DNA from 3 places in the Paenibacillus sp. LC231 genome. Region 3 is predicted to be linked to each of the others. Evidence: riboswitches for the same ligand, from Rfam matches in the RefSeq annotation. Region 3 holds a riboswitch; each other region holds the start of a gene.
What was found. A riboswitch is a leader RNA that binds a small molecule or an ion and turns the genes downstream of it on or off. The one in region 3 is predicted to bind cyclic di-AMP.
Positions count from the first base shown of each region.

Region 1: it holds a riboswitch for cyclic di-AMP, as region 3 does, so the genes downstream of both, AK95_RS21710 (C40 family peptidase) here and AK95_RS06315 (hypothetical protein) in region 3, are expected to answer to the same signal.
Region 2: it holds a riboswitch for cyclic di-AMP, as region 3 does, so the genes downstream of both, AK95_RS16945 (3D domain-containing protein) here and AK95_RS06315 (hypothetical protein) in region 3, are expected to answer to the same signal.

Region 1 covers NZ_JFOM01000037.1:125,984-136,187, reverse strand. Annotated here, with positions in the region: gene AK95_RS21760 (cadmium resistance transporter) at 1-158, shown strand, start outside; gene lpdA (dihydrolipoyl dehydrogenase) at 193-1,602, shown strand; gene AK95_RS21750 (ArsR/SmtB family transcription factor) at 1,687-2,052, shown strand; gene AK95_RS21745 (cytochrome c oxidase assembly protein) at 2,338-3,183, shown strand; gene AK95_RS21740 (cytochrome c biogenesis CcdA family protein) at 3,247-3,960, shown strand; gene AK95_RS21735 (DsbA family protein) at 4,060-4,743, shown strand; gene AK95_RS21730 (disulfide oxidoreductase) at 4,744-5,193, shown strand; gene lgt (prolipoprotein diacylglyceryl transferase) at 5,573-6,478, shown strand; cyclic di-AMP (ydaO/yuaA leader) riboswitch at 6,732-6,865, shown strand; gene AK95_RS21710 (C40 family peptidase) at 6,869-7,345, shown strand; gene AK95_RS21705 (flavin-containing monooxygenase) at 7,610-8,647, shown strand; gene AK95_RS21700 (ArsR/SmtB family transcription factor) at 8,776-9,150, shown strand; gene AK95_RS21695 (heavy metal translocating P-type ATPase) at 9,333-10,204, shown strand, end outside.
Region 2 covers NZ_JFOM01000024.1:43,703-53,906, reverse strand. Annotated here, with positions in the region: gene rsmI (16S rRNA (cytidine(1402)-2'-O)-methyltransferase) at 1-254, shown strand, start outside; gene AK95_RS16960 (AbrB/MazE/SpoVT family DNA-binding domain-containing protein) at 515-769, opposite strand; gene AK95_RS16955 (HD domain-containing protein) at 1,093-2,382, shown strand; gene AK95_RS16950 (TatD family hydrolase) at 2,480-3,244, shown strand; cyclic di-AMP (ydaO/yuaA leader) riboswitch at 3,450-3,664, shown strand; gene AK95_RS16945 (3D domain-containing protein) at 3,936-5,123, shown strand; gene rnmV (ribonuclease M5) at 5,309-5,860, shown strand; gene rsmA (16S rRNA (adenine(1518)-N(6)/adenine(1519)-N(6))-dimethyltransferase RsmA) at 5,857-6,741, shown strand; gene yabG (sporulation peptidase YabG) at 6,854-7,756, shown strand; gene veg (biofilm formation stimulator Veg) at 8,046-8,321, shown strand; gene AK95_RS16920 (small, acid-soluble spore protein, alpha/beta type) at 8,556-8,738, shown strand; gene ispE (4-(cytidine 5'-diphospho)-2-C-methyl-D-erythritol kinase) at 8,917-9,771, shown strand; gene purR (pur operon repressor) at 9,881-10,204, shown strand, end outside.
Region 3 covers NZ_JFOM01000010.1:28,074-38,277, forward strand. Annotated here, with positions in the region: gene AK95_RS06295 (histidine kinase) at 1-1,319, opposite strand, end outside; gene kdpC (potassium-transporting ATPase subunit KdpC) at 1,322-1,948, opposite strand; gene kdpB (potassium-transporting ATPase subunit KdpB) at 2,028-4,061, opposite strand; gene kdpA (potassium-transporting ATPase subunit KdpA) at 4,083-5,762, opposite strand; gene AK95_RS35290 (potassium-transporting ATPase subunit F) at 5,793-5,867, opposite strand; gene AK95_RS06315 (hypothetical protein) at 6,022-6,432, opposite strand; cyclic di-AMP (ydaO/yuaA leader) riboswitch at 6,567-6,735, opposite strand; gene AK95_RS34070 (hypothetical protein) at 6,907-7,056, opposite strand; cyclic di-AMP (ydaO/yuaA leader) riboswitch at 7,272-7,445, shown strand; gene AK95_RS06320 (hypothetical protein) at 7,578-8,042, shown strand; gene AK95_RS06325 (proline dehydrogenase family protein) at 8,103-9,023, opposite strand; gene pruA (L-glutamate gamma-semialdehyde dehydrogenase) at 9,225-10,204, shown strand, end outside.

The DNA of each region.
Region 1 (10,204 bases), on a different contig from region 3:
GGTGTTTCTTGGGTTATCGTCTAGCGAGTTTCCCAGCTATTGTGAAGATATTGCAGAAGTACGGTAATGTTATCATTCCGATCGTTTTTATCGTTCTGGGTATATCCATCATGCTTCATGGTGATGTTTTAGATGTTATCAGAAGCTCTTGGAATTAATAATACAAACATTTTATAAACAAAGATGGAGGAGATTAGGATGGATCAAGCAAATCAGCACTTTGAATTGTTGGTAATTGGCGGGGGATCAGGTGGATATGTGGCTGCAATCAGAGCAGCTCAACTCGGGAAGAAAGTATTATTGGTTGAAAAATCAGAACTTGGCGGCGTTTGTTTGAATTGCGGGTGTGTACCATCCAAAGCATTGATCTCGGCAGCCCATAGACACGAAGATATGCATAATCCAGGAATACCCGGACTAACAGCAAGGGATATAGAAATTGACTTCTCCCAAATTCAGCAATGGAAGCAGAAGGAAGTGGTTGATCGGCTGAAGTCAGGTATTCATTCGCTAATGAAAAAAAATAAAATTACGGTTATCAAAGGGGAAGCAACATTTATAAGTGACCGTGAAGTACAAGTATCAAATAAGCAGGAAAGCTATCATGTTCATTTTGAAAACTGTATCGTCGCTGTAGGTTCTCGTCCGATTGAATTAAAACCATTTCCTTTCGGAGGACGTATCTTATCTTCGACGGAAGCTTTAAGCCTCACTGAAATCCCAAAGCGTATCATTATCATCGGTGGAGGATATATTGGTATTGAACTTGGACAAATGTTTGCAAAATTCGGTACAGAAATCACGGTGTTGGAAGGGGCCAGTACCATATTGCCAGGGTTTGAGAAGGATATTACACGTATTGTAAGTAAGAACTTAAGTTCTTTGGGCGCTACAGTGTATACAGATGCGATGGCTCAGTCAGTTGAGCTAACGGAGAATGAAGTTACCGTAACGTTTACCGTAAATAATGAAGAAAGACAAGCGACGGCTGATTATGTACTAGTTACAGTCGGTCGTAGACCGAATACGGATGGTGAACTTGGTCTCGATAAGATTGGTGTTAAATTAGGAGAACGAGGACTTGTTGAAGTCAATGAGTCAGGTCAAACCAGTCTACCACATATATACGCGATTGGAGATATTATTCCAGGACCGGCATTAGCTCATAAAGCCTCATATGAAGGGAAAATCGTAGCAGAAGCCATTGCAGGACTTCCAAGTATTTTTGACTATAAAGTGATTCCTTCCGTTGTATTTTCTGATCCGGAAATTGCATCGGTCGGCCTTTCTGAGCTCGAAGCTAAAGAGCAGGGGGTTGATGTATTGACAGGTAAATTCCCTTTAGCTGCTAACGCTCGAGCACTATCTTTGACCTCAGCTGAAGGGTTTGTAAAGTTAGTAGGGGATAATAAGACAGGTCTTGTGTTAGGTGGACAAATTGTAGGGACCAACGCATCAGATCTGATTCCGGAGATCGCATTAGCCATTGAACTGGGTTCAACCTTAGAAGACATTGTGCTTACCATACATGCTCACCCAACACTTGGTGAAATGACTGCAGAAGCGGCTGAAGTTGCTCTTGGACATCCTATTCATATTTAGTTTGCTGCGTATTGGCTTTTTTGACAACCATCCGTAACTGAAATATGATAATACTCAAATGAGTATGAGATTGAGGTGTTACACATGTCAACGGAGGATACTTGCGATATATTTTGTTACGACGAAGATAAAGTGAGACGTGTTAAAGCAAAGTTGAGTAATCATGATTTTCAAAATATGTCCCAAATTTTTAAGGTCATTGCCGATCCTACACGGTTAAAAGTCGCCTATGCCTTATGCGATGAGGATGAGTTATGCGTCTGCGATGTGGCCAATATTATTGGTTCTACAATGGCGACAGCATCCCACCATTTACGACTGCTTAGAAATATGGGGATCGCGAAATACCGTAAAGAAGGAAAACTTGTGTTTTACTCACTAGAAGATATGCAGTTAAAGCAGCTGATAAAGCTAGCTGTAGACCATCAGTCAGAAAGTATTCAGTTTTGAACCTAGTTTATCCAAAGAGGACCAGTTCTGTTCAAATGAATATATTGATTTCTCATATTAATGGACGGAATAGAAACGGGGAGATTGAACTCATGTAGAGTGCAGATCTTCCCGTTTCTTTGTTCATTTCCTTGGTGAGTCCTAAAATCAAGTGGTAGATACACATATTATATTCAGTTCAGTAAGTTGACAAACAATTGTAATAACCAGTAACCTTGAGTTTGTAATATACTATGTTGTGTAGTCTTTTAACTGTTTGATACGGAAAAGGAGTTATTGCCATTGATGAATCAGAGTGTATTAACACATTTCAGTTTTTCAGAATTATGGGGTCCGCTCGTATTTTTTATAACCGTTTTATTATCTGTAATCTACTTGTTATATGTTGGTCCATTACGTAACCGCTTTTATGAGAGTGAACCCGTTAGAACCGGACAAAAAATATGGTTTATTTCGGGTTTGTTTACGTTTTATATAGCGGTTGGAAGTCCAATCAATGCGTTTAGTCATCATGTGTTATTTAGCGCTCACATGTTGAAGCAAGCTTTATTATACTTTATTATGCCGCTGTTTTTTTATTTAGGTACGCCATCATGGTTAATACGCCCTTTATTAAATACCAAGTTTTCCTCGAAGTTTCTCTCATTTTTTAGTCGACCTATCTTAGCCATGTTTCTATTTAACTCTGCTTTATCCTTATATCATTTCCCAGTAGTTTTTAATAAGCTGATGGAGATCCCATTCCTAGGAGGCTTATATCATGTTTTTTTAGTGATTGCGTCATTTCAGATGTGGTGGCCACTCATGTGCCCTGTACCGGAATTTGATAAACTATCCAATGTAAAAAAGTTAGGGTACATTGCAGCCAATGCAATTCTGTTATATCCAGCATGTGTAGCCATAATTTTTGCCGGCAACATTCTTTATGATCCATATGTGAATGCTCCACAACTACTTTCATTTTTGAGTCCCATTGATGATCAACAATTAGGTGGGATTATCATGAAAATGACGCAAGAGGCCGCATTTGTAGTCACACTTGCAATCATTTCAGCAAGATGGTATCGGAAGGAGAAACATGATGACCCCATTGAAGTTTATGATGTGAAAATTGACTCATCGAATACTTAGACCACAAGCATTGCATAATTCCCAAATAATTGATTTTTTCTCATTGCAGAAAGGAAGTTAACTATGGGCCCAGACAATTTGACTCTATGGATAGCATTTGCAGCAGGATTTTTGTCTTTTATATCTCCTTGCTGTCTTCCGCTCTATCCATCCTATATATCTTACATTACCGGGATTTCTGTTAAGGAGTTAAAGGATGGTAAGGGGATCATGCAAAAGAAGGCTTTTGCTCATACCATATGCTTTATGCTAGGATTCTCTGTCATTTTTTTCGCATTAGGGTTATCAGCCAGTTTAGTAGGAGATTTATTTTCAAATAATCGCGAATTGATTCAAAAATTAGGCGGATTATTAGTGATTGTCATGGGATTAATCATGCTTGGAGTTATTCAGTTACAGATTTTAATGAAGGATAGGAAGTTTCAAATCAAGCATAAACCGTCAGGATATCTTGGATCCATATTAGTTGGATTATCATTCTCTGCAGGATGGACGCCGTGTATCGGACCCATTCTTTCAGCCGTTTTAGCTATGGGAGTTACAAATCCTGAAAAGGCAGTGGGCTATATTAGCGCATATACGCTAGGGTTTGGAATACCGTTTCTTATTATGGCTTTTTTTATTGGCAGATTAAAATGGATCTCAAGGTACTCTTCACTAATGATGAAAATTGGCGGAGCGATGATGGTGCTCACGGGAATATTGCTTTACACAGATCAAATGACCAAGATCACCATCTGGTTAATTGGGTTATACGGCGGATTTACAGGTTTTTAACCTAATCGAGATGTGGAGTTAAGGCGGTGATAAACATATAAAACGGCAAGTAAGTAACATCTAAAAGGTCACTAAACGAATAAATAGCTGAGGTGAAACATGAATAATAAGAAGAAATCATCAAGAAATCTAGTTATCTTTACCATCATCATTGTAGGGCTAATGGTAGCTTTGGTTTTGATAAACCAAAGCAGTCAGAAATCAAAAAGTTCGGAAGGGGCATTCGATAATCCACCGGTTACGGAAAATCAGCCTACCCTAGGAGACCAAAATGCAAAGGTTTCAATCGTGGAGTTTGGTGATTACAAATGTCCCTCCTGCAAAGCGTGGGGGGAGAATATAATGCCACAACTTTCGAAGGACTTTATCGAAACAGGACAAGCATCATTCTCCTATATTAATGTTCTTTTTCATGGTGAAGAATCAAAAACAGGCGCACTTGCTGCAGAAGCGATAATGCTGCAAGATCCTGACGCATTTTGGACATTTCACCATGAAGTATTTAATGCACAACCTGCAACAGAGGAGCATGATAACGCATGGCTAACCCCAGATAAGGCGCTGGAGCTTGCTAAAGAATATACGCCCAATATTGATCTAGCGAAGCTTAAAGAAGATATGGGAAGTAAGCAGATCGAAGACCAAGTTAGTTTAGATGAGGAATTAGTCCGTGAATATAATATACAACAAACACCAACGATTATGATCAATAATGTTATGGTATCGAACCCGTTTGATTATGAGGAGATATCTTCCTTAATCAATGCGCAACTTAAGGAATAGATGGGAGAGGATCGAGTAGTGGTACGTGACAAAACAATATATTTAGCCTGGGTTGTCGCACTTACAGCAACGCTTGGAAGTCTCTATTTTAGCGAGATAAGAGGATTTATTCCTTGCGAATTGTGCTGGTATCAGAGAATACTAATGTATCCACTCAGTATCATTCTAGGAATTGCGGCTTTTTACAGTGAGACAAGGATAAAAAAATATGTGCTTCCATTTTCGATTTTTGGAGCATGCGTTTCATTATTTCATTACTTGGAGCAGAAAGTCCCTGGATTTGAGGAGATCAAGCCCTGCACGAACGGGGTGCCGTGTAATGTACAATACATTAATTGGTTTGGTTTTATAACGATTCCTTTTCTCGCATTAGTAGCCTTTATTTTAATTACAATCTTAATGATACTTACAAGATCTGAGACTGGTGTGAACCCAAAATCAGGTTCCTAACAGCTAAAAAAACACCAAAACCACTACTAGAATCAGTACTAATGAGATAATAGTTGTTAGCGTTGCACCAAGTAACCAGGACACTTTGTTCTTCACGAAAAGGGATAATAGTAAATGGATGACAAACGGACAGATATAATATGCTATCAAATGAACGGTATTGTTGAAATCGATAAAATAGATATCCGTCAGAAAAACGATACTAATCATAGTAAACAGTAACAGTGAGCTTAAAATCATAATCCTAGGCTTGAGAAGTGAAAGAAAAGTATCATTGTTCAAAGTGTATCGCCTTCCTTATGTAAATATAGGGTGTTTAATTAATTATGAACTACTCAATACATCGGTTACAAACGATGTGGGATTGAGGTGAAAGGATTTGTACGAGGCGATTAATCCAATTGCATTTCGATTAGGGCCAATTCAATTATACTGGTACGGGATTATTTTAAGCGTAGCTGCACTCATAGGTCTTATCGTTGTTATACAAGAAGGCAAACGGTATCAGATCCATCCGGGGTTCTTTTTGGATATGGTACTTGTAGGCGTGCCATCCGCTATCGTCGGGGCTAGAGCTTACTATGTCGTATTCAAGTGGGAAGATTACCGCAATAACTTCTGGGACGTTTTCAAAATATGGAATGGTGGAATCGCCATTTACGGAGCTTTAATCGGAGCGATTATGGCTATGATTTTTTTCTTTCGTTTGCGTGGCTATAATTTTTGGCGCATTGCAGATCTATGTGCTCCGGGATTGATTATAGGACAATTGATCGGGCGTTGGGGAAATTTTATAAATCAAGAAGCTCACGGAGGGCCAGTATCTGAGGATTTTCTCAGAACAACATTACATCTGCCTAACTTTATTGTCAATCAAATGAATATCGAGGGTGTCTATTATCATCCGACCTTTCTGTATGAGTCCATATGGAATTTTGTTGGTTTGTTGTTGCTCTTATGGTTGAGACGTCAGCCTTTTCTACGTTCAGGGGAATTATTTTTGACTTATTTCACTTGGTATTCCATTGGACGGTTTTTTATCGAAGGACTGCGTACCGACAGTTTAGCTTGGTATGCCTCTAACTGGCTTGCAGCGTTGATGAAATTGCTTTGGTCACCGATGGGGCTTTTGTTTCACGAAGGCGAAATGAGTTATGGTACTGTTCGTGTTTCGCAGCTATTAAGTGTCTTGATTGTCCTTATTGCCATAAGCCTTATTGCAAACCGAAGGTTTAGAAAACATCAGGAACGATATGCAGACCCAATCGCCAGCAATAGACCTTAATTAATTTAATATAAGAGGCAGTCGACCTTGGTTCGACTGCTATTTATATTTCGAACCTCTGCAAAAGTATTACACTATTGTTTTATTTGCTTCTGCGTTCAAAATGAATTCTTTTTGAATAATGTCCTGATATAAGTCCAATAGGTACGGGATTTGAACAAATCTTAACATTAATTTAAGGAGGGAAAGAATTCTAATGATAAGATTGACAATCGAGAAAAAATGGACTACATTATGTAGGGTTACAAAAAATTCATAAATTGTGCCGAATTTCGTTTTTGAAAACGGGGGAACCATTTTTGGGTGAATTATTCTTGTAGTAAAGGGAGTATAGGGATCCTTCTACCGAACCCTCAGCTAACTCCGTAGGCATCGAAGGGAGAAATAATCTTGAAGAAAATTTTACTGTCGTTGTTAGGGTCTGCCATTATATTATCTTCGGGAGCAGCCAGTGCGTTTGCAGATAATCAACCTAAGTTGACTACTGAAGTAAGTAAAGTCGTTGGAACACCCTATAAATGGGGAGGTACAACTTCAAGTGGTTTCGATTGCTCCGGCTTTATTCTTTACATTTTTGATAAATTCAACTTAGATTTGCCACGTACATCGAGTGCTCAGGCCAAAGTGGGTACTCCAGTCTCAAAAGCTAATCTGAGACCGGGTGACTTAGTTTTTTTTAATACGAGTGGCAGGGGAATTTCTCATGCTGGAATCTATATTGGCAATGGTCAATTTGCACATTCGTCCAGTAGTAAGGGTGTAAGGATAAGTAAACTGTCAGAAACCTATTACAAACAACGTTATGTAACTGCAAGAAGAACCATTAGTCAAAAAAGTTACATGATGATGGTCGGAAGTTACAACTGAAATAATTAAAATGAACAAGCCCTTCATAAATGAAGGGCTTGTTTTATGATTTCAATTCAATGTTACCCTCATAGGTTTGCAATCGTGTTTCCTTCTTAGACATACGTTTGTACTTATAATTAAGTGTACAAAACACCAAATACTTGATGCCTATATAGAAGATCTACATTTCTGCCGATACTCAATATTGAGATATTCATTATTGATGAATAAATGCTCATATGATACTTTAAGTAAAAATATTATAGGAGGTATGATATTTATATGTTAGATACTATTGTCATCGGTGGAGGTCAGGCCGGGCTTGCGGCTGCTTACTATCTCAAACAAAATTCAGTGAATTTCCTCATCCTTGATGGTCACAGGGAGGTTGGTGATTCATGGAGAGACCGCTATGATTCTCTTCATCTGTTTACGCCAAGAATGTATAATAGTTTACCTGGTGCTCCCTTTCAAGGTGATCCTCAAGGTTTACCACATAAAAATGAGGTTGCCGATTATTTGAAAAATTATGCGAAGCGTTTAGAACTTCCTGTTCAAAGCAATACACAAGTTACATCATTAACCATGAACAATGGAATCTTTGAAGTCTCCACAACGAAGGGTACGTTTAGATCAAAAAAAGTTATAGTAGCCACCGGTCCTTTTCAGAAGCCACTAGTTCCTTCCTTTCATGACAAGCTTGGTGATGCAGTTATACAATTACATTCTTCTGAATATCGAAATAAGAACCATCTCAAGGAAGGGGGTGTTCTTGTTGTAGGTGCAGGAAACTCTGGGGCCCAAATTGCCAGTGAGTTGGCAGATGATTTTGATGTGCATCTGTCTGCAAGCGGTGAGATCCAGTATAAACCGTTACATATTTTCGGGAAGAGTATTTTTTGGTATTTCGACAAGGTGGGCTTTTTAACAGCAAACCGCAAAAGTACGTTAGGTAAATGGTTGCATGCAATGCCAGAACAGATTTATGGAAAAGAGTTAAAGCTGCTCATTCAACAAGGAAGGATACAACTTCATGCAAGGACGGAAAAGATAGTAGATCAAACGGTGTATTTTCAGAACGAAGAATCTCCCATACATATCGACAACATTATCTGGGCTACAGGTTTTAAACGTGATGATCACTGGATAGATATAGAAGCGGCATTTAAAGATGGGCATATTGATCATATGGAAGGTGTATCCGTTGTAAAAGGACTCTACTTTGTTGGATTACCGTGGCAAACATCAAGAGGGTCAGCGCTGCTTGGATGGGTGAAGTATGATGCTAAGCGTATTGTTGATTATCTACTGAGAGAATAAAAATAGGGTAGAAGTCGTTCGAGACTTTTTCTTCTGACAAAATTCGGATTGTTAATCGTAATCCTTTCGTTTTTTGTGCCTTTGCTATAAAATAAGTGGTAATGGTAAATAGGATGGTGATTACGAAAATGGAGCAGAAGGATCCCTTGATTGAAGATTGTGACACATCATGCTTTGGATCAGAGGCTGATTTAAAACAAGTTAAGGCCGAAATGATTGATGAGCAAGCAGCTGTTCAAGTGGCAGACTGGTTTAAAGCCTTCAGTGATCCTACTCGGGTTAAATTGATCAATGCTTTATTGCAGAAAGAATTATGTGTCCATGATCTCTCTGTATTACTCGAGATGGGACAGTCAGCGATCTCGCATCAACTGCGATACCTTCGTAATATGAGGATCGTAAAACGTCGTAAAGTGGGCAAGACGGTGTTTTATTCATTGGATGATACGCACATCGAGCAGATTTTTACACAAACCCTACAACATACAATGCATGGAGAATAACATGAAAGCACCCGCAGTCAGCTGCTGGTGCTTTTTTTGATGTGTTTAGAAGTCTTCACCTAATTTAGAGGAGAATGTACGAAATAATTGACAACTAAGTTTTCATTTGAATATAATGAGTTTAAATAACATATGAATAATTGTTCATGTGTGTACGGCAAGGTTGGTGGAAAGGAGATTATATGATGGAAGCTCAACAACAAAGGGTTAAAAAAGAATTGATATTAGAAGGATTAGATTGTGCTAATTGTGCAATGAAAATCGAAAATGGTGTTAAGAAAATTGAAGGTGTAAGTTCCTGTTCCGTTAATTTTGTAACGAAGACACTAACGATGGAAACTGCGAACGGACAGGTTGAAAACATTGTATCGAAAGCCAAGGAGAAAGTGAAAACACTAGAGCCTCATATCCGAGTAATTGAAAAGAACAAATCTGCAGCAGGGGCCTTACATTCAGAGGACAGTCACGGTCATGAAGATGATCACGGACATTCTCATGAACATGGAAATGAAAATACGAAACGGATGTTAATTCGTTTATTGTTTGGTACCGCTATTGCTGCGGTTGGCTTATTTTCTTCTTTCTCCGGTTATTTAGAATTTGCACTGTTTGCAGTAGCTTACATTGTTATAGGTGGAGATATTGTCTTTCGGGCAGCTAGAAATATTGTTCGCGGCCAGGTTTTTGATGAAAACTTCCTTATGACGATAGCAACACTTGGTGCTTTCGCCATTCAGGAATACCCTGAAGGTGTCGCCGTGATGTTGTTCTATCAGGTTGGGGAGATGTTCCAAGGGATCGCTGTAAATCGTTCTAGAAAGTCCATCAGTGCTCTTTTAGATATTCGCCCTGACTATGCAAACCTTAAAATGGGTAGCGATACAAAACGTGTATCTCCGGAAGAAGTTAAAATCGGTGACTATATTGTCGTAAAGCCAGGCGAAAGGGTACCTTTGGATGGTAAGGTCATTGAAGGGATGTCAGCGGTGGATACCTCTGCATTAACTGGTGAATCGGTTCCAAGAGAAGTGGAACCAGGTCAAGATGTTCTGAG
Region 2 (10,204 bases), on a different contig from region 3:
GAAGCATCTCCGAATGCCTGGACTGGCTCACGGAGCATCCGCCCCTGGGAGAATATTGTTTGGTGGTTGAGGCCGGCAGTGCAGAAGAGGAGCTTAAAGAGAAAAATGCCTGGTGGCAGGAGCTTTCGCTCCAGGAGCATGTGGAACATTATGAGCGGGAAGGATTAAGCCGCAAGGATGCCATGAAAAAAACCGCGAGTGATCGCGGTGTATCGAAGCGGGATATTTATAACGCACTCCTGACGGAGTCGTGATCTTGCGTAATTTGGCGCGGGGGGACAACAAATAGCCCCACAAAGTGGGGCCTATGCTTCGATATTTATTCAAATCCTTTACGGGGACCCCGATACATATAAACAAATGTGTTTATAGAATTCGCTGAAAGCTTATAAATTCTTTAGTATCAAAAAAAAGACCCTCCTGCGGCCGGGTTCATAGCCGAGGAAGGCACCAAGGAGATATGAAAAAGGTTAGAATTAACAAAATGTAATAATGCTATTATATACTAAAAATCTTAATTTGTCACAGGTGTAGGGATTTCCGAGATACATTCATGGCAAACAATTTTACCTTTGAAGTAAGTGACATTCTCAGCGTTACCACAGAAGATGCAGGCAGGCTCATATTTCTTAAGCATGATGCGTTCGCCGTCTACATAAATCTCCAATGCATCTTTCTCACCAATTCCGAGCGTACGGCGTAACTCAATTGGAATGACGACCCGTCCAAGCTCATCGACTTTCCTTACAATTCCTGTTGATTTCATCATAACTTATAAATGCCCCTCTCGCCATAATTTAAAAAAGTCATAATTCGACATAGTTCTAGTTTTTATGTTACTTATAGTACCAACGATTCCCAAAACAGTCAACCTATATTTTTGAAAAATCGGAACCTATTTACGAAAGTATAGTGAACAAAACCCTTGTATAGCAACGTAATTACCATAATCGAACCAATTTTTGCTGCGATTTTCTATTTGTCGATTTGGAAAGCGTAATTTTATCTTATTCGACATCGTTCGACATTAGATGTCAAAAGAAGTGTTTGTCGGCAAAAACCCAAATCAAAACGATAAGGAGTTGAGATGGAATGCATTCACCAATTTCGGAAGAAAAAGTGTTTAAGGATCCCGTCCATAATTATATTCATGTGCAAGACGATATCATATGGCGATTAATCGATACCCCGGAATTCCAGCGGCTCCGCCGGGTGAGACAGCTTGGGACTTCATTTCTGACCTTTCACGGGGCCGAACACAGCCGATTCTCCCATTCACTGGGAGTCTATGAAATTACGAGAAGAATCATCTCTCAATTCGAACGGAGAGGGTACTCCGATTGGCCTGCCGAGGAAAGGCAAGTTGCCCTCTGCGCGGCCCTGCTGCATGATTTGGGGCATGGGCCCTTTTCTCATTCTATAGAAGAAGCTTTTCATATGAATCACGAGGATTGGACATGCCGGATCCTGCTTGGAGATACTTGCGTCAATCAGGTACTGCGGGAGCTTGGAGCGGATTTCCCCGAGAAAGTGGCTTCGGTTATTAACAAAACCTACGACAAGCCGATTGTGATAAACCTGGTCACTAGTCCGCTGGATGCAGACCGGATGGATTATTTGTTAAGGGACGCCTATTATACGGGAGTCAATTACGGAACGATTGATATTGACCGGATCTTGCGGATGCTGCGGCCGTATCGGGATCGGGTCGTCGTGAAGGAATCGGGTATGCATGCCGTAGAGGATTACCTGATGTCAAGGTATCAGATGTACTGGCAGGTGTATTTTCATCCCGTCACCCGAAGCTCCGAAATCATCCTGCGCCAAATCTTCCGCCGGGCCAAGGAACTGCATGACCGTGGATATGGTTTCCGGTTCATGATCGAACCGCTTCCTGCGTTGTTTTCGGGGGATATCGGGGTGAATCAATATCTGCGCCTTGATGAAGCTCTGATCCAAACGGCCTTTCTGCAATGGACGGAGGAGGAAGATCCTCTTCTTAGCGAATTATGCGGCCGTTTCATGCACCGAAAGCTCTACAAATATGTAGAAATCGACAACATCGATCTGGAGACCATCGACGGGATACGCCACGCATTCAGTGCCGTGGGATTGCATCCGGAATATGACCTGGAGATTGATTTTCCAACGGATCTTCCTTATGATAAGGTTCATTCCGATATGCCGCTTAACGAGAAGCAAATCCTGCTTCTGGATCGGCATGATGAGCTGAAGGAAATCTCGGAGGTATCCGATATTGTACGCTCGATCAGCGGCATTCATAAAGGACGGTACCATCTTTATTATCCGGAGGAGAAGGTAAGTCCGCTGCTGCCTCAAATGCCGGAGAAGATAGCCAGTGTTTTCAAACAACAACATTAACCTAGGTGGAATACAGAAACGTTGGGTTTATTTGCAATTTACCCAGCTAATGGAAGATATACGACACAGAAACGACAGGAAGGAGAGTGTGGATTTTATGTTGTTCGACACGCACACTCATATGGATGCTCCCCAATTCGACGAAGACCGGGAAAAGGCAATCCAGCGGGCGCTCGAAGCCGGCGTGACCCGGATGATCAATATTGGATTTAACCGGGAGACGATTCCGACTACGATGAAGCTGGCAGAAACTTATGATTTTATATATGCAGCGGTAGGCTGGCATCCTGTAGACGCCATTACCATGGAGGATCATGACCTGGATTGGATCGCCTCTTTGTGTAGTCACGAGAAAGTGGTGGCTATAGGAGAGATCGGTTTGGACTATTATTGGGATACGTCTCCGAAAGAAGTTCAGCACCGAGTGCTTCGGCGCCAGATCGGACTGGCCCGGGAATTGAACATGCCGATTGTCATTCATAATCGGGATGCGCATGAAGATATCGTGAGAATTTTGCGCGAGGAAAAAGCCTCCGAGGTGGGCGGTGTCATGCATTCCTTCTCCGGAAGCTGGGAAACGGCCAAAATATGTCTCGATATGGGATTCCATATTTCGTTTGGCGGGCCGATTACCTTCAAAAATGCAAAGCAGCCCAAAGAGGTTTTGGCGCAGGTTCCGCTTGACCGATTATTGATCGAAACGGACTCCCCTTACCTAACACCTCATCCCTTCCGCGGGAAACGAAATGAGACTGCTTATGTAAAATTGGTGGCGGAGGCGGCAGCCGAAATTAAGGGGTTGTCCTATGAGGAATTGGCCCAAATTACCACCCAAAATGCGCTGGAACGATTTGGTATTTAACGAAAACGAGAGCAAAAGCGATGAAAAAGAGAGCATTTTCGATTAATTAAAGTTTTTTAATCAGAAAAGGCGTTGATATTACAATATTTTAACCTTTTACATGAGAAAATGTGGTTGAATGTTGCTTTACAACCTGCATACAAACAGGATATCATCTTTTCAGTGATAAGAAGCTGCGATGTGCAGATCGCGGCCGAATATTTCATGAACCGTCTCGCTTAATCTCCGAAATTCTGGGGAACGGGGGAACCGATACCGCCGTGCATACTGGTCTGAATGCGCGCAGCTGTATTTGATTTCTTTTTCGGGTCTTTGGGGTGAATTTGAAGGATCTCGCCATGAGCGGGTATCCGGATCTAGGGCGTCTCTCTTACGTCCGAACCCGACAGCTAACTCCGTAAGCGAAATAAGAGGGGAATTCTCGTGCATACCATTTCCATGATTCTAATCATCAGGAAGCCACGTTAGAGCCTCTAGTACTCTTTCAATGGCTTTCTTTTATTTTTGAATAATGGAGAGGGGATCATCATACTCTTGGTAAACAAGGGGTGGTGGTACATGGACGGAAAGACGGGAATTGACGCAGGGTGTAGATAGATAGCAGGGCGCCTTGTGAGAAAAATTGCTATAGTCACGTCAAATGCATTCATGCGTTTACCTAGACGGCGGGACTATGAAGGAGGATGGAATAGTGGGCATTTTTCAACCTGAAGAAACCCATGAATCACAATCATCCAGCATGTCTTACGCATTGAGATGGAAGCATGACAATTTGCGTCAACTGATGTTGCTCGGTGCCATGGGTGCCGTTACGGTATCACTTCTCATATCGTTGGTCGTACATGATCAGGCAGGCAAGGAAGTCCAGCTTGTCGTCGATGGTCGTGTCACCACAGTTGAAACACGTGGATCATTGCTGCAGGAATTGCTGGATGAGCAAGCGATCACGTTGAGTCCCCAGGATCAGATTTCGATGCCTTTAAACGGCGCGATCGAGGATGGAGACCGGATCATCATTGACCGGGCAATTCCAGTCAAAGTTACAGTAGGCAGCACAACCAAAACCATATTTACATCCCAGGATACGGTTGATCATGTACTTAAAGAGGCTGGTATTACGATCCAGGGTGAAGATATAGTACAACCGGCACAGAACACGAAGCTGACCAGCAATATGAATATCGATGTCGTTCGCGTCACGAAACAAAAAGTTAAGGAGACGGAGGATCGCAATTTCCGCGTGATCAAAACAGCCGACCCATCGCTTGAGAGAGGGGATAACCGCGTTATTCAGCGGGGCGAGCCTGGTCTCATGGTGAACCATTATGAGAAGGTCTACCACAATGGCAAGCTGGTTTCCAAGACGAAGGTCTCCCAAGAGATTGAACGCAGAACGAAGGATAAAATCATTGCCGTTGGCACGAAAAAAGTGGAGAAGCCTGTCATCGTCCAGGCGGCAGCCACCGATGTAAAGGCTAAACCGGCTAAATTGTCCGGCACGAAAAAAGTAACGACCGCCAAGGCAGTCGAGAACAATGTGGTTTCTCGGGCAGGCGTTGATTTTAAATACAGCAAGGTATTGAACAACGTGTCGATGACGGCGTATTCCGCTGAGCAGCAGGGAATCGGTACACGCACGGCATCCGGCACACGCGTTACAGAAGGACGCACCATCGCCGTTGATCCTAACATCATCCCGATCGGCTGGTGGGTCTATATCGAAGGCATTGGCTTCCGTCGTGCAGAAGATACGGGCGGTGCCATCAAAGGCAACAAAATCGATGTTTATTATGATTCACTGAAATCGGCCATAAATTTCGGCCGGAAGAGCGGCCGCACCGTTTACGTGATCGGTCCGGTTAAACCTGAATTGAACTAGACGCATGAATTCCAATTTACAATACCATTCTAATGCTATACTATTTAGCTTATAATATATAATGATGAAGAAGAGGGAATATTTCCTCTTCTTTTGTTTTGTTAAGAACGGAGTATATAGGGCTAAGATGGTAGAACCTAGAGGTTGTACAAGCCTGTTTTCTTGGGAAGGAAGAGAACAAACGCATGATTAAAGAAGTGATTGTTGTGGAAGGCAGAGACGATACCGTTGCCATTAAAAGGGCCGTAGAAGCGGATACGATTGAAACGGGCGGCTCAGCGATCAATAAACAAATCCTGAAACGCATAGCGCTTGCTCAGGAGCGCAGAGGCGTTATTATATTAACCGATCCTGACCATGCAGGGGAGCGGATCCGCAAAATTGTGGATCAGGGTGTCCCTGGCTGCAAGCATGCCTTTATTCCGGAAGCGGATGCTACCCGCAAAGGGGATATCGGCGTAGAGAATGCCTCGCCGGAAGCGATACGGCGTGCGCTGGAACGGGTCCATACCTCCTTTGAGGGCGGAGAGAGCCTGATCAGTCTGGAGGACATGCTGGAGGCTGGATTATCAGCCCATCCGGAGGCTGCTGCAAGGCGTATGACAATGGGAGACCTGCTCGGGATCGGATATTGCAACAGCAAGCAATTCCATAAACGATTGGCCATGTTTCAAATATCGCGGGAAGAATTTCTGGCCGCACTTGCACAGCTGGAAGAAGGGGGCGTAAGCCAATGAATCGGATCGAGGATATATCAACACCAAGACGGACGAAGGAGATCATCTCACGGCATGGATTCTCCTTCAAGAAGAGTCTGGGTCAAAACTTTCTCATCGATCAGAATATATTGTATAAAATCGTGGAGGCTGCAGGACTGGATGAAGATAAGGGAGCGCTTGAGATAGGGCCTGGGATCGGTGCGTTAACCGAGAAGCTGGCACAGACGGCAGGAACCGTCACCGCGGTCGAAATTGATCAGCGCCTGATTCCCATCCTGCGGGAGGTGCTGGAGCCCTATGAGAATGTGAAGGTGCATCATGGGGATGTCCTGAAGGTGGATCTTCATGAGCTGTTCCGTCAGGATTTTGCGGGCGTATCGAAGGTAAGTGTGGTTGCGAATCTGCCATATTATGTGACGACGCCGATTCTCATGAAGCTGCTGGAGGAGAAGCTGCCGCTGGAGAACATCGTGGTGATGATTCAGAAAGAAGTGGCAGAGCGGATGGCGGCCGCACCGGGAAGCAAGGATTACGGTAGCCTTAGCATTGCCGTTCAATATTACAGTGAGCCTAAGCTGGTCTGTATTGTGCCGCATACGGTGTTTATCCCGCAGCCGAATGTCGCTTCGGCCGTTATTCGCTTGGTGGTCCGGGAACAGCCTCCTGTCAACGTAGAAGATGAAAGCTTCTTCTTCGAGGTGGTCCAGGCCTCTTTCGCACAGCGGAGGAAGACGATTGCCAACAATCTGAAGAGCCGGTTCTTTCCGGGAGAGGGCCGTGAACGGCTGGAGCAGCTGCTGCAGGAGGCGGGCATCGAGCCTTCACGGCGCGGTGAGACCCTTAGTATTGAAGAGTATGCCCGGCTTAGCAACATATTGTACAACGCGGATATTCGCTAATACAGCCATTAGAGCGCCCATAGACCCGAGGAGGGTCTCGACGCGATAAATTGATGTTTCCAAGAACCAATAGTCACAGTGGCCCATACCATAGGGTAGGGGTGATGTTGTGATGAACTTGGGAGACTTGGTCGTTCGTAAATCCTACGGCGGCGATGTAACGTTCCGGGTAGAAGGCATGCGGCAAAATAACAATATCGTCATCAAAGGGACGGAATTCCGGTTACTGGCCGATGCTCCCGTTGATGATCTGGTCACGGTCCCGCATCCCACCTTAAGCGAACGAACAAAGCAGGCACAGATCAAAGCCAATGAGTCGCTCGACCGCCTGCAGAAGCACAGACAGGAGCAGAGCGAGCGTCAACTGGCCAGCCTGCGCAATATCGAAGGCGGCCAGCTTGCGGATAAAGGATATTTTGACGTGCCGGGCAAAGTGCTGCATTTGGATGGGGATCCCCAATACCTGAAGAAGAGTTTGACCTTGTACAATCAGCTTCGGGTCCCAGCGGAAGGCCATTATATCAATGAGTCGGGGATGGCCGATTCATTATATCGTCTTCTTCCGCGGGTAAGACCTGATATCGTGGTAATTACAGGTCATGATGGAGTTCTGAAGAGACGACAGCCATACGATTTATATAGCCTGGACAGCTATAAGAATTCACACAACTTTGTCACGGCCATTCAGGTAGCACGTCAATATGAGCGGAATCTGGATTCCCTGGTCATTGTGGCCGGGGCGTGTCAATCGCATTTTGAAGCGCTGCTGCAGGCAGGAGCCAATTTTGCCAGCTCGCCGGGGCGGATCCTCATTCATGCGCTGGATCCCGTCTACGTTGCCGCCAAGGCAGCCTATACGTCGGTCAGGGATACCGTGAACATTCATGATGTCGTTCATCATACGATCAGCGGCAGCCAGGGCGTGGGCGGAATCGAGACGAGAGGCAGCTACCGGATCGGTCTGCCCAAGCTGCAGGATTTGTCCACATTGAAGGTTACGCCTTCGGTCAGTTAGGCTCATACTGTGTTCTGAAAGACGCTTATCGGCCGTTGAAGAAAGACCCGAGAAGAACCCCACAAGCTGGGGTTTTTTATTTTTTGTTTCAATTCTTTAAGAAAGTTGTCAAAAAAAATACATAAAGCTTGTCAATTTAGCACATATTAAAGCAAATGCACACGAGAAATACAGGGTCAAAAAAAATACGTTGACAATATATTTTTGATGCTGATATAATTAATGTTTTTGAATTGACAAATGACTGAATCTTTTGTATAATGGACAAGGAAAGAGGTGGTCGTCGACAATGGCTAAAAACGCGCTGTTGGAAATCAAACGCAGTCTCGATGCCCATTTAGGGCAAAAAATTACGCTTCGGGCTAACGGTGGCCGTCGGAAGACCGTCGAGCGTACTGGTGTTTTGGAAGAAACGTACCCTTCTGTTTTCATTGTGAAGCTGGATCAAGACCAGCAAACTTTTAAACGTGTGTCCTACAGTTATGCCGATATTCTGACCGAAACCGTGGAAATCATGGTAACCGGTGATGACAACGAGATGCGAATCACCTATATCAAGTCATAACGATATGTCATGAGAGAGCAGTCTCCACTTACAGGGAGGCTGTTTTTTGTTGCCATCGAACCGGGGAGAATGACAAGCGGAAGTTGAACACATACTAAGGCTGCGCGAAGCCTTCTTTATCCGTTCTATATTCGGTGATGGAGGTTAAGCTTGCAGAGGATCGTAAAAGGTCACTGCATCGCGCCGGATGCTATTCATGCCATACTCAATACATTTTCCAAGGAGGCGGGATTGATGAGCAGGAGAAGACGAAGCATTATGTCCGATCAATTGAAGACCGAATTGGCTAAGGAATTGGGATTCTACGATACCGTGGAAAAAGAAGGCTGGGGAGGCATTAAGGCCAAGGATGCCGGCAACATGGTAAAACGGGCGATTGAGCTCGCCGAGCGGGCAGCCCGCAAATCCGATCTGTAAGAGAAAGACCATAACGCGGCAGGGGCTTCCGGTTAAGCGGAAGCCCCTGTTTGTTTACCTCCATCAAACGGTCCCATGACTTCAAAGCCTGAGTTTGTTAATATAGAGGCATTAGATGTTTTTCCTCGAATATGTTAAGTTCAAGCATATGGGAAAAGCTAAGGATAGGTGAACGTTCTTGAAAATATACGAAAAAGCACCGGCCAAAATCAATTTAATGCTGGATGTACTTCATAAACGTCCTGACGGCTTTCATGAGGTAGAGATGGTCATGACGATGATCGACCTCGCCGATCGGCTCGAAATGTCCGAACAGAAGCGGGACACCATCATCATCACCTCACAGGCAGGGTACATACCGCTGGACGAGAAGAATTTGGCCTTTCAGGCAGCAAGACTAATTAAAGAGCGCTACGACGTGAAACAGGGTGTACATATTCACCTGGACAAGAAAATTCCCGTTGCGGCGGGACTCGCAGGAGGCAGCAGTGATGCAGCGGCGACACTGCGCGGCTTGAACCGCCTCTGGGGACTGGGTATCCCCCAGGAGGAGTTGCTCGCGCTGGGCGCAGAGCTCGGCTCGGATGTGCCGTTCTGCGTAACGGGCGGCACCGCACTGGCTACAGGGCGCGGGGAGGTACTCACGCCGATCCCGAACCCGCCGCAGTGCTGGGTGATCGTGGCGAAGCCGCCGATCAACGTGTCGACGGCGGAAGTGTACGGCCGTTTGCGCAGCGATCAGATTCAGCGCCATCCATCGGCAGAGCGCATGGTAGAGGCGCTTACGCAAGGCAGCTTCCAGCAGATGTGCCAATCGCTGGGTAACGTTCTGGAGGAGGTTACCTTGAAGATGCACCCGGAAGTTCAGCAGCTAAAGGAAGGAATGCTGAAATTGGGAGCTGACGGCGCGCTCATGTCCGGAAGCGGTCCTACGGTCTTCGGCTTGGTCTCCAAGGAATCCAAGGTAGCCCGGATTTACAATGGCCTGCGGGGGTTCTGCAAGGAAGTGTATGCCGTTCGCCTGCTGACTTAGAAACGGTTATGTTTGACAATTCGGGGTCGAATTTCAAACAAAGTTGTATAAATACGTACAAAGGTGTTATATTTAACATATAATATTCGGATTTAGCGAGGAACCCTAGGTGAAAAAATTAAAACGAAGCGAACGATTGGTCGATATGACCCAATATTTACTATCTAAACCGCATACGCTGATTCCGCTGACGACGTTCGCCGAGCGATATGGAGCAGCCAAGTCATCCATCAGTGAGGATTTGGCGATTATTAAGGACGTGTTCGAGAGCGAGGGACTCGGAGAACTTCAGACCCTGGCCGGCGCAGCGGGAGGAGTCAGATACATTCCGAAGCTGCGCAAAGATCATGCCCTACGGTTTGCGGAGGAGCTGTGCCAGCAGCTCCAGCAATCGGATCGGATTTTGCCGGGCGGATATTTGTACATGTCTGAT
Region 3 (10,204 bases):
TCCTTCTTTAGCAGATCATTGCCTTCGCGCAGCATCGCATACGTCTTGCCCACGCCCGGAGCAGCCCCGATATAGACTTTAAACCGTCCGCGCTTGACCTGCTCCATCTTCCGGTCCAACTCTTGCTCATTCAATCGGTGAAACGAATCGGAGGAAACTCGCCGCGGATGGATCTGCGCCGGGATGATCCGTTCTCCGTCATGCGCCGCCCGATCCGCCACAATAAAAATATCGATCCCGCGCGTTTTCTTCAGCAGATCCTGAAGGAGGGAGCCCTGCCGCATCTCTTGCGGGCGGGTCTGCTTCGAGTGACCCAGCACAATGCGGGTCACATGGTGCTCCAACGCATATTGAACAAGCACGTCGGCCAGCTTCCTACGCGAGCGGAGAGGAAGCTCTTCAAGCTTGACGCCGATACGCTCCGACAGTTTCAGCAAAGATCGCTTGAAGGCCGCCTGCTCTTTCGTGAGCTCTAACCTCGGATTCACAAACGTAACGGCCATAAGCTCGCCGTTCAATCTCTTCGCGATCTGCTGTCCGCGCCGCATATAAATGGATCCGTTCCAATGATACTGGGTGGATACCAATATTCGCTCATGGGCTCCCGATGGGCCGACCAATCCCCGTTCCTTGCGGTGCCGCTCCAGCGAGTGGTTTACCCCTTCGGCTACGAGGCGAAGCGTTAGCTCCCGAAGCACGGCCAGATTACCCTCCTTCCATACGCTGCCATCCCCGAGCAAGCCGCCTTGTGCCCGCTCCAGCATCGTTTCAGGCGTTACATCAATGAGCACCACCTCGTCTGCGTTTTCTAGCGTATCGGCAGGAACCGTATAACTAGCCTTAATGCCTGTCAGCTTGACTGCAATACCCTGGACGTCCTCCAGCTCATACACATTGACCGTCGTGATGACGCTAATCCCCCGGCTTAACAGAAATCGGATGTCATCCAGCCGCGTGGCATGCTTCGCCCCCTTCCGGTTCCGGTGGGCAAGCCCATCGACAAGTACCACCTCCGGGTTGCGCTGCACCAGCAGATCCAGATCAAGATCCTTCTTCTTTACGCCGTTCTCCACCCAATGGATGCTGGGCACCCGCTCCAGATTCCGGACCTGCTCGACCGTTTCCGGACGCTGCATCGTGGATACCGCGCATATGACAACATCGATGCCTTGCAGTCTCAAGGTATGTCCTTCGCGAAGCATATGATAGGTTTTTCCCGAACCGCTTACGGCCCCGATATATACCTTAAGCCTTCCATGGTGGAGCTTCGCAATCGACCTTAAAATTTCCTCCGGTGATTTTCTCCGAAACGGGTCCATGATCAATCAAGAAGCTCGGCAAGCGCCAGGTTCAGCTTCAACACATTGACGCGCGGTTCACCGAACACGCCCAAGTCCCGTCCCTCTATATACTCCTCTACTAACTGATTAAGTTCTGCCTCCGTAATTCCGGTCAGCTTGCTGATCCGCGGAATCTGAATTTCCGCGGCCTGTGGCGAGATGTGTGGATCCAATCCGGAGGCGGAATTCGTAACCAGATCCATCGGAACCTTGCTCACCGGAACGTCCGGGTTGCTCTCCTTCCACGCTTCAATCGAGGCCTTCGTCCGATCGATCAGGTCCGGGTTGGAAGGTGCATAGTTATTGCTGCCTGAGCCGGCTCCGTTATATTCAATGCTGGACACCCTGCCGTGAAAATATTGAGGCTCCGTAAAGTTCTGGCCGATCAATTCCGATCCGACCACCTTTCCGCCGGAATCCGTGACCAAGCTGCCGCCGGCTTGCTTCGGCATGAGCAGCTGCGCGGCTCCCGTCGTAATCAGCGGATAGAGAACCCCGCATAACACGATAAATACAAGGCTCGTTCTTAGGGCCATGCCCAGGGAGATACGGGCCGCATCCGCCACAGCATGAGGTGCCGGTGATGATTTTTGCAATGGATTATTCATGGTTCCTCGATCCCTTCCTTCATATCTTCCACGTAAACCATTTTCGAGTTATCTCTATTCCCCGGTACGATTATCATATCTAGATCCATAGATGGACGATCATGTCGATCAGCTTAATCCCGAGGAACGGTACGATCACGCCGCCTAAGCCATAGACCAGCACATTGCGCTGCAGCAGCTTCGACGAGCTCATCGGTTTATAAGCCACGCCCTTCATCGCAAGCGGAATGAGCAGCGGAATGATGATGGCATTAAAGATCAGCGCCGACAGTATCGCCGACATGGGAGAACCCAGTCCCATAACATTCAGAACATTCATGCTTGGAATGGCGGCCGCGAACATTGCCGGAATGATGGCAAAATATTTGGCGACATCGTTCGCGACGCTGAACGTGGTCAGCGCGCCGCGCGTCATTAGCAGCTGCTTGCCGATGGCAACCACCTCGATAATCTTCGATGGATCCGAATCCAGATCCACCATATTGGCCGCCTCCTTGGCTGCGGTGGTACCGCTGTTCATCGCCAGCCCTACATCGGCCTGGGCCAGCGCCGGGGCGTCGTTCGTACCGTCACCAGTCATCGCAACCAGCTTGCCTTCGGTTTGTTCTCGGCGGATCACAGCAATCTTATCCTCGGGCTTGCTCTCGGCGATATAATCATCGACGCCTGCTTCTCGGGCAATCGTCGCTGCGGTGAGCGGATTGTCGCCCGTGCACATAATCGTCTTGATGCCCATCCGGCGCAGCTGGTCAAACCGTTCCTTCATCCCCGGCTTCACGGTATCCTTCAAGTAGATTAGACCATAGATGCGTTTATCCACGGCAACAGCGAGCGGGGTTCCACCCTCTGTCGCGATGGCGTCAGCGTTTGCCGTCAAATCCGAAGGGATGGAGCCTCCTTGCGACAACACCCAAGCCTTGACGGCATCCACCGCACCCTTGCGGACTTTTCGCCCATCCTTGAGGTCCATCCCACTCATCCGGGTCTCTGCCTTAAATTCGATGAATTCCGCCTCAGCCGTCATGCTTGAATCTGCTTCGAGACCTTCCTGCTTCAGCAGTTCCAGCACGGAACGTCCTTCCGGCGTTTCATCCAGCAGCGAGCTCACGCCTGCCCATTGCGAAAGCGATGCGTACGATTCGCCGCCGACGGCAATCAACTGGCTGGCCATCCGGTTCCCGAACGTAATGGTACCCGTCTTATCCAGAATCATCGTATTGATGTCACCGGCAGCCTCCACCGCCTTGCCCGACATCGCCAGCACATTGAACTGCGTCACCCGGTCCATGCCGGCAATCCCGATCGCCGACAGCAATCCCCCGATCGTGGTCGGGATGAGACATACCAGCAGCGAGATCAGCACCGGAACGGACAGCTCGATGCCAAGATACTTCGCAATCGGAGCCAGCGTAACGACAACGATCAGGAATATCAGCGTTAAGACGATCAACAGCGTATTCAGCGCAATTTCATTCGGCGTCTTCTGGCGAGAGGCTCCTTCAACAAGCGAGATCATCCGGTCGATAAACGATTCCCCGGGATCGCTCGTAATCCGGACGCGGATCGTATCGCTGACAACCCGCGTCCCCCCGGTGACCGAGCTGAAATCGCCGCCGGCTTCTTTAATGACGGGGGCGGACTCGCCGGTAATCGCCGATTCGTCAACGGACGCAAGGCCCGCAATGACTTCCCCGTCCCCGGGAATCATCTCGCCCTGCGTGACGATCACGATATCTCCTTTGCGAAGATCCGTGGACGGCACGGATTGTACCCCTCCGTTCTCCATCACTTTATGTGCCGTCATTTCCTGCTTCGACTGCTTAAGGGAATCGGCCTGCGCCTTTCCGCGTCCTTCGGCAAGCGCCTCTGCGAAGTTTGCAAACAGCAGCGTCAACAGCAGAATGACAAACACCGTCACATTAAATCCGATACTGCCCTCTGTCCCGAAATAGGATGGAAATAACGTCATCAACAGAACAACCAGAGTCCCGGCTTCCACAACAAACATGACCGGATTTCTCATCATCAGGACGGGATTCAGCTTCGTGAAGCTGTCCTTCAGCGCCTGACGGACCATCTCTTTGGACATCGCTTTTTTTCTCGTATTATTCATGGAAATAGGCCACCTTTTCTATTAACGGATCGTCAGATGCTCAGCAATCGGACCGAGCACAAGTACTGGCAGGAAGGTCAATGCACCGATAATCAGAACCACCGCGATCAGAATGCCGGCAAACAGCTTATTATCTGTCCGGAACGTCCCGAGCGTCTCGGGAACCCATTGCTTCCGCATCAACGAGCCGCCCACTGCCAGCAAGGCAATCATCGAAATGTAACGCCCGAATAGCATGACCAGTCCGGTTGTAATGTTCCAGAACGGCGTGTTATCCGACAGACCTTCAAATCCGGAACCGTTATTGGCCGCGGAAGACGTGTATTCGTACAATACCTGCGAGATGCCATGAAAGCCCGCATTGGTAATGCCCGCCTGCCCTGCATCCGTCATCAGCGCAAGTGCGGTCGGAGCCAGAATGATCAATGGATGCACCAGGATAACAACCGCAATCAGCTTCATCTCCCGCGCCTCTATTTTTCTTCCTAGAAATTCGGGTGTTCGGCCAACCATAAGACCAGCCAGAAACACTGCCAATATCGCATACATGAGCATGTTCATCAGCCCGACGCCTTTTCCGCCAAAAACGGAGTTCAGCATCATCAGGGACAGCGGCGTAATCCCGCCAAGCGGCGTGAGCGTATCATGCATGTTGTTGACCGACCCGGTCGTGGCCGCGGTTGTCACCGTCGTAAACAGGGAGGATTGAGCGATCCCGAACCGGACCTCCTTGCCCTCCATGCTGCCCTGCGAGGCGTCGATGCCCAGCCGATTCAACGCCGGATTGCCATTGGTTTCAGCCGCATAGTTCAGCGACAGAAATCCGATAAACAAGGTCATCATCACAGAGAAGATGATCCATCCTTGTCTGCGGCTCTTCGCGAACAAACCAAATGTATACGGAAGCGCCGCCCCAAGACTCCACATGCACAGGATTTCGATGACATTGGTCAGCGGGGACGGGTTCTCGAACGGATGCGCCGAGTTCACCCCCATAAACCCGCCGCCATTGGTGCCCAGGTGCTTGATCGATTCCAGTGCAGCCACCGGCCCTACAGCTATTTGCTGCTCGCTTCCTTGAAGCGTCGTGACGCTGAGCGTAGGCTGCAAAGTCTGCGGCACCTGCAGCGCAACCAGTACCATCGCAATGATAAATGCGGCCGGGATGAACACCCGGGTGTGGGCTTTGACGAAATCCTCAAAAAAGTTGCCAACGGTTGTACCTTTGCTGGTCACCGCCCGGATAAACGCAATCGCCACGCACAGCCCGGTCGCCGCGGACGTGAACATCATCATCGTAATGACGGCCATCTGGGCCATATAGGATAATCCCGACTCCCCGCTGTAATGCTGAAGATTCGTATTGGTCATAAAGCTGATGATCGTAGAGAATGACAAGGTCGATTCCATATTGTCGATACCGTTCGGGTTGAAGGGCAATACTCTCTGCATCCGCAGAATCAAATACCCCGCCGCGACGAGCACGATATTCGTTATCACAAAGCTGATGGCATACCCTTTCCATGTCATTCCCTTGCGTTCTTTCAAGCCAATCAGTGCGAAGATCGGTTTCTCCAACCAGGAGAACCATTTATCCGTTCCATTCCCCTCATTGCGAAACACCTGATATAGATAAGTTCCGAGCGGCTTTACCAGCAGCACCAGAACGAGTATAACGATGGCAATTTGTAAAATGCCCATGACGAATGCCTTCCTCCTTCAGCTGTTCCCCTAGAATTTTTCAGGGTGAATCAGCGCATAAATCAAATATAGAAAAATAAAGAGCGTGCATATTAAAATGATCATCACGACTAATCCACCTCCGGTTCCGACATGACCCGTCCGCACCAGGACATAAACAGCATGAGCAGTCCGTAGGTTCCTCCCAAGATAAGCACCATATATAAATCCTGCATGAATACAACCTCCTAAAACCTCATGGTCACATCAGCCAAGAAGCTTAGCTGACAATGGATGTAATCAGGAAGGATACCTGATGATGGTTCGTATGAAGCACCACATCGGCACCCAGTCCCTTGTATATCAATCGCGGATTGCTGGAATGGGTAATCACATAAATCGACTCCGTCGTCCATGTCCGGCAGATCCGTAAATAGCGGCAGCACAAGTTCAAGCTGCTTTCGAACAAATACACCTTGCTGACGGGAAACTCGGGAATGATCCAGGTTTGTTCATCCCTTGTATCGATAAGAATCATGTTGGTGCAGCCTAGTTCTCGCAGCCTCTCCTGCTCAACCCGGTTGTTGGCTATGGCCGCAAACGAAATGCGCATATAGATCAGCTGGCGGATAAATTCTTCCCCGGCCTTGTTCGGCGCGGATACCAGGATAAACTCCTGCGGTTTCTCCATCTTTTGTTCTCCTCCTAAAAAGTTCAGAAAGAGAAGACAACAACAAAGAAGCCTGGGGAAAGAGAAGAACTCTTCCCGCAGGCTTCTTCATCAGAACACGGTGAAATACACCGTGGCCCAAGTCCACGACAATCGTTGCCTCTCTCGATACGCTTACGAGGTTAGCTGACGGATTCGGGCGTGAGAGTCGCCCTACCCATAGACCGTTATCTTGTCCATGGGATTCACCCCTGAGAGATCAAGTTCATCTCCCGACTGGTTCCCCCGTTCCTTTTCCATTCAAGGACTCAGCGAAAATTAAAAACGAGTAGCATGTTATTCTATTAGCCATTGACTAACATCCAGGTCCGACAAAACAGCACAGCTTCAGGTTCGAGCGGTGAGAGTCGCATCATCCTGCATTTCCAGCGAAGGCCCATGTTGCCCTCGCCCGAGATTCGATCCATAAAGAGCACGGCAGCTCTCACACAGCCTTTAGGTCTTCATGGAACGGCTGCCTGTATACCAACCGCCGATGTCCGTCAATTCATAGTTCGTATCATACGTCCGGCCTTGCAGGAAGTAAATGTGAGCAAAAACACATGTAGCCTTATGTCGAACAGGATCTGACCGATTTCGCTCCATTATCTCCTGAATTCTGCTCTATACTATGTATTTCTCTTGTTTTCTTGTATTTATCGCAATCTATCGAGATACCGAGATTTTGCCATGATAATAGATGTCACGACCGAATGTACGCGTTTTCTTTTACGGTTTTCATCGATTTTCGGAATGTATCCGTTCAATATGGCCATTTACTTTTAGAGTCCTCCGGCGTATGATTCATCCATCATTCGAAACATTCGTTTACGCTGAGCTCTCGACAGATCGGGAGACGGGGGAACCAAAACCGCCAACGGAGCTTCTGTTGGTGAATGGGGTGAATCCGCAGGCCTGATGATCAGGCATCGCGGTAGGGTGCTCTCAAGCCCGAATCCGTCAGCTAACCTCGTAGGCGCGATTTGAGAGAGAACACCACCCGAGCCTTAAGCGAAGCGGCCACTGTAGCAGGGCCTCTAACGATAAATAGGCCTGGAGAGCGGGGTTACTCTGCTCACCGGGCCTTTTTGCCGTGCATATAACATTCCTATAAAGGAGCGTAGATCATGACGAAACTCATCGAGGCCGCACTGGCCCCCGTCATCGAAACTGAATCGCCTGCATTAAATGCAGAGCTCATCCGCTGCATGGAGATATATCGTTTCGACCGGGGCTCGGCTGAACGCTTTATCCCCTGGAGCGACCGAGATTGGAACTGCGGGTTGTTCAAAATCAGCTGCAATGACGCGGCCGGGTATGCCGAATATGCCCTGCCAAGCACAAGAGAATTCGCGGATCTGATCCGCTGGGCATCCGTCTTTACGAGGCTGAGAGGTATGCCCGTGACCGAGGCCGTTCGCTATGCCCAGAAGCAGCAGCAGTGGGGATCCGTACGAATGCAGCTCGCCGTATCGGCCCTCGCCGATCTGGAGGCCAATCTGCAACAGCACATCACCCGTATGCGGTTAGGCAGCCTGCCGCTGGAGCGTTCCTTCCTGATGGACTGCTCGGAGGCGTATTATTCCTTCTAGGACAGCTGCTAGAAAGAGCTACCGTTCTCGCTTCCATTGCAATTGGCCGTTTCCCCCCGCTCACTTGAACATATTTTTGAGCACCATCATCAGGTTGGCCGGCTTCTCTGCCAGCCGCCGGGTGAAATACGGGTACCACATCGTTCCGTAGGGCATATAACACCGAATTCGGTAGCCGTCCTGCGCAAGCGCAGCCTGATCGTTCATCCGCAGCCCGTACAGCATCTGAAACTCAAATTCCTGTTTGCCTATGCGGCTCTGCTCGGCAAACACCTTCACCCAGTCGATGATGTTGTCGTCGTGCGAAGCAATCGCGACGTAGGCTCCCTGATCAAAATGCATTTTGATCAACTTCTTATAGTTGTCAATGACCTCCCGCTTCTGCTGAAAGGCGATGGTTCCCGGCTCTTTGTACGCCCCCTTGACCAACCGCAGATTTACGCCGGCATGCATCAAATTGTTGACGTCCTCCTCCGTACGGAACAAGTAGGCTTGCATTACGGTCCCCACGTTGGTCAGCCCCTCCTTATGGAGCCGCAGCGTCATATCAATCGTCGCCTGGGTGTACGGCGAATCCTCCATATCCAGACGAACGAAATTGCGGTGCTCTTTCGCCTTTTTCACCACCATTTTGATGTTCTCGTACGCCTTCTCCAGATCCAGCGCCATGCCCATCTGCGTCGGTTTCAGCGATACGTTCGACTGCACTCCACGCCTCGCGATCCCTTCCACCAGCTTCAAATATTCCTCCCGATACCCGGCTGCTTCGTCCAGCGTCCGGATGCCCTCCCCCAGATGGTCCAGCGTGACAAGAATGCCCTTCGCGTTCAGCCTCTCGATTTCATCCAGCGCCTCATCCAAGGTATCGCCGGCAATGAATCGGCCCGCCAATTTCCGGCCGTACTTGATCGACAACCATTTCACGAGTTTATTGCCGGACACCGTCAGGATCACTTTGCGGTAAAGCTCGGTTCCGTCCATGCGCGCGCCCCCTCTGCAAGGTAAACCAAAAATGCACTCTATCTAACTCATATGCAAAAATCATGACGGCATGCAGGAAGACATACATATCTTACATAGAGGTTTTCACCAGGAGTTCCTAACCATGCCACCATGACGCATTCGCAGCTGGACCATTGGCCAGAAGCTTCGATTCATATCATGTTAAGGAGGGGCCTCCCCATGCGAGCATCTTTTCGGAACGAACCATTTATGGACTTCAACAACGAATGGAACAACAAGTTATACGACGCGGCGTTATCCGGGGTCGAAGCCGAGCTTGGCCAATCGTACCCGCTGGTCATCGGCGGTGCCAAAATCCATACGGAGCGCACCGCAAATTCGGTCAATCCGGCGCGCAAACGCCAAGTCATCGGCGTCGTGTCCCAGGCGGATACCGAGCTTGCCGAACAAGCCATTCAGACGGCAGCGCGTACCTTTGAGACGTGGAAGCACACCGAGCCGAGCGAACGGGCACGCTATCTGTTCAAGGCCGCGGCGATCATGCGGCGGCGCAAGCTCGAGTTCTCCGCACTCATGACTCTCGAAGCCGGCAAGACGCGTGCCGAAGCCGACGCCGATACGGCCGAGGCGATCGATTTCATGGAATTCTATGCACGCGAAATGCAGCGCCTGAGCGCGCCCCAGCCGCTGACGGTCCACGAGGAGGAAGAGAATCATCTCTATTACATCCCGCTTGGCGTCGGCATCGTCATTTCGCCGTGGAACTTCCCGCTAGCGATTATGGCCGGCATGACAACGGCTGCCATCGTCTCCGGCAACACCGTTGTGCTGAAGCCGGCCAGCACCACCCCGGTCATAGCCGCTAAATTCGTGGAGCTACTGGAAGAGGTCTGCCTGCCTCCGGGTGTCGTCAACTTCCTGCCGGGACCGGGCCAGGAAGTGGGCGACTATTTGGTGGATCACCCATTAACCAGGTTCATCAGCTTTACGGGGTCACGCGACGTCGGACTGCGGATTCAGGAGCGCTCGGCCAAGACGCAGCCGGGGCAACGATGGATCAAGCGCGTTATCGCCGAAATGGGCGGGAAAGACGCAATCATCGTGGACAACGAAGCCGATTTGGAGCTCGCTGCGGACGCGATTACCGCTTCCGCATTCGGCTTCTCCGGTCAGAAATGCTCCGCCTGCTCCAGAGCCAT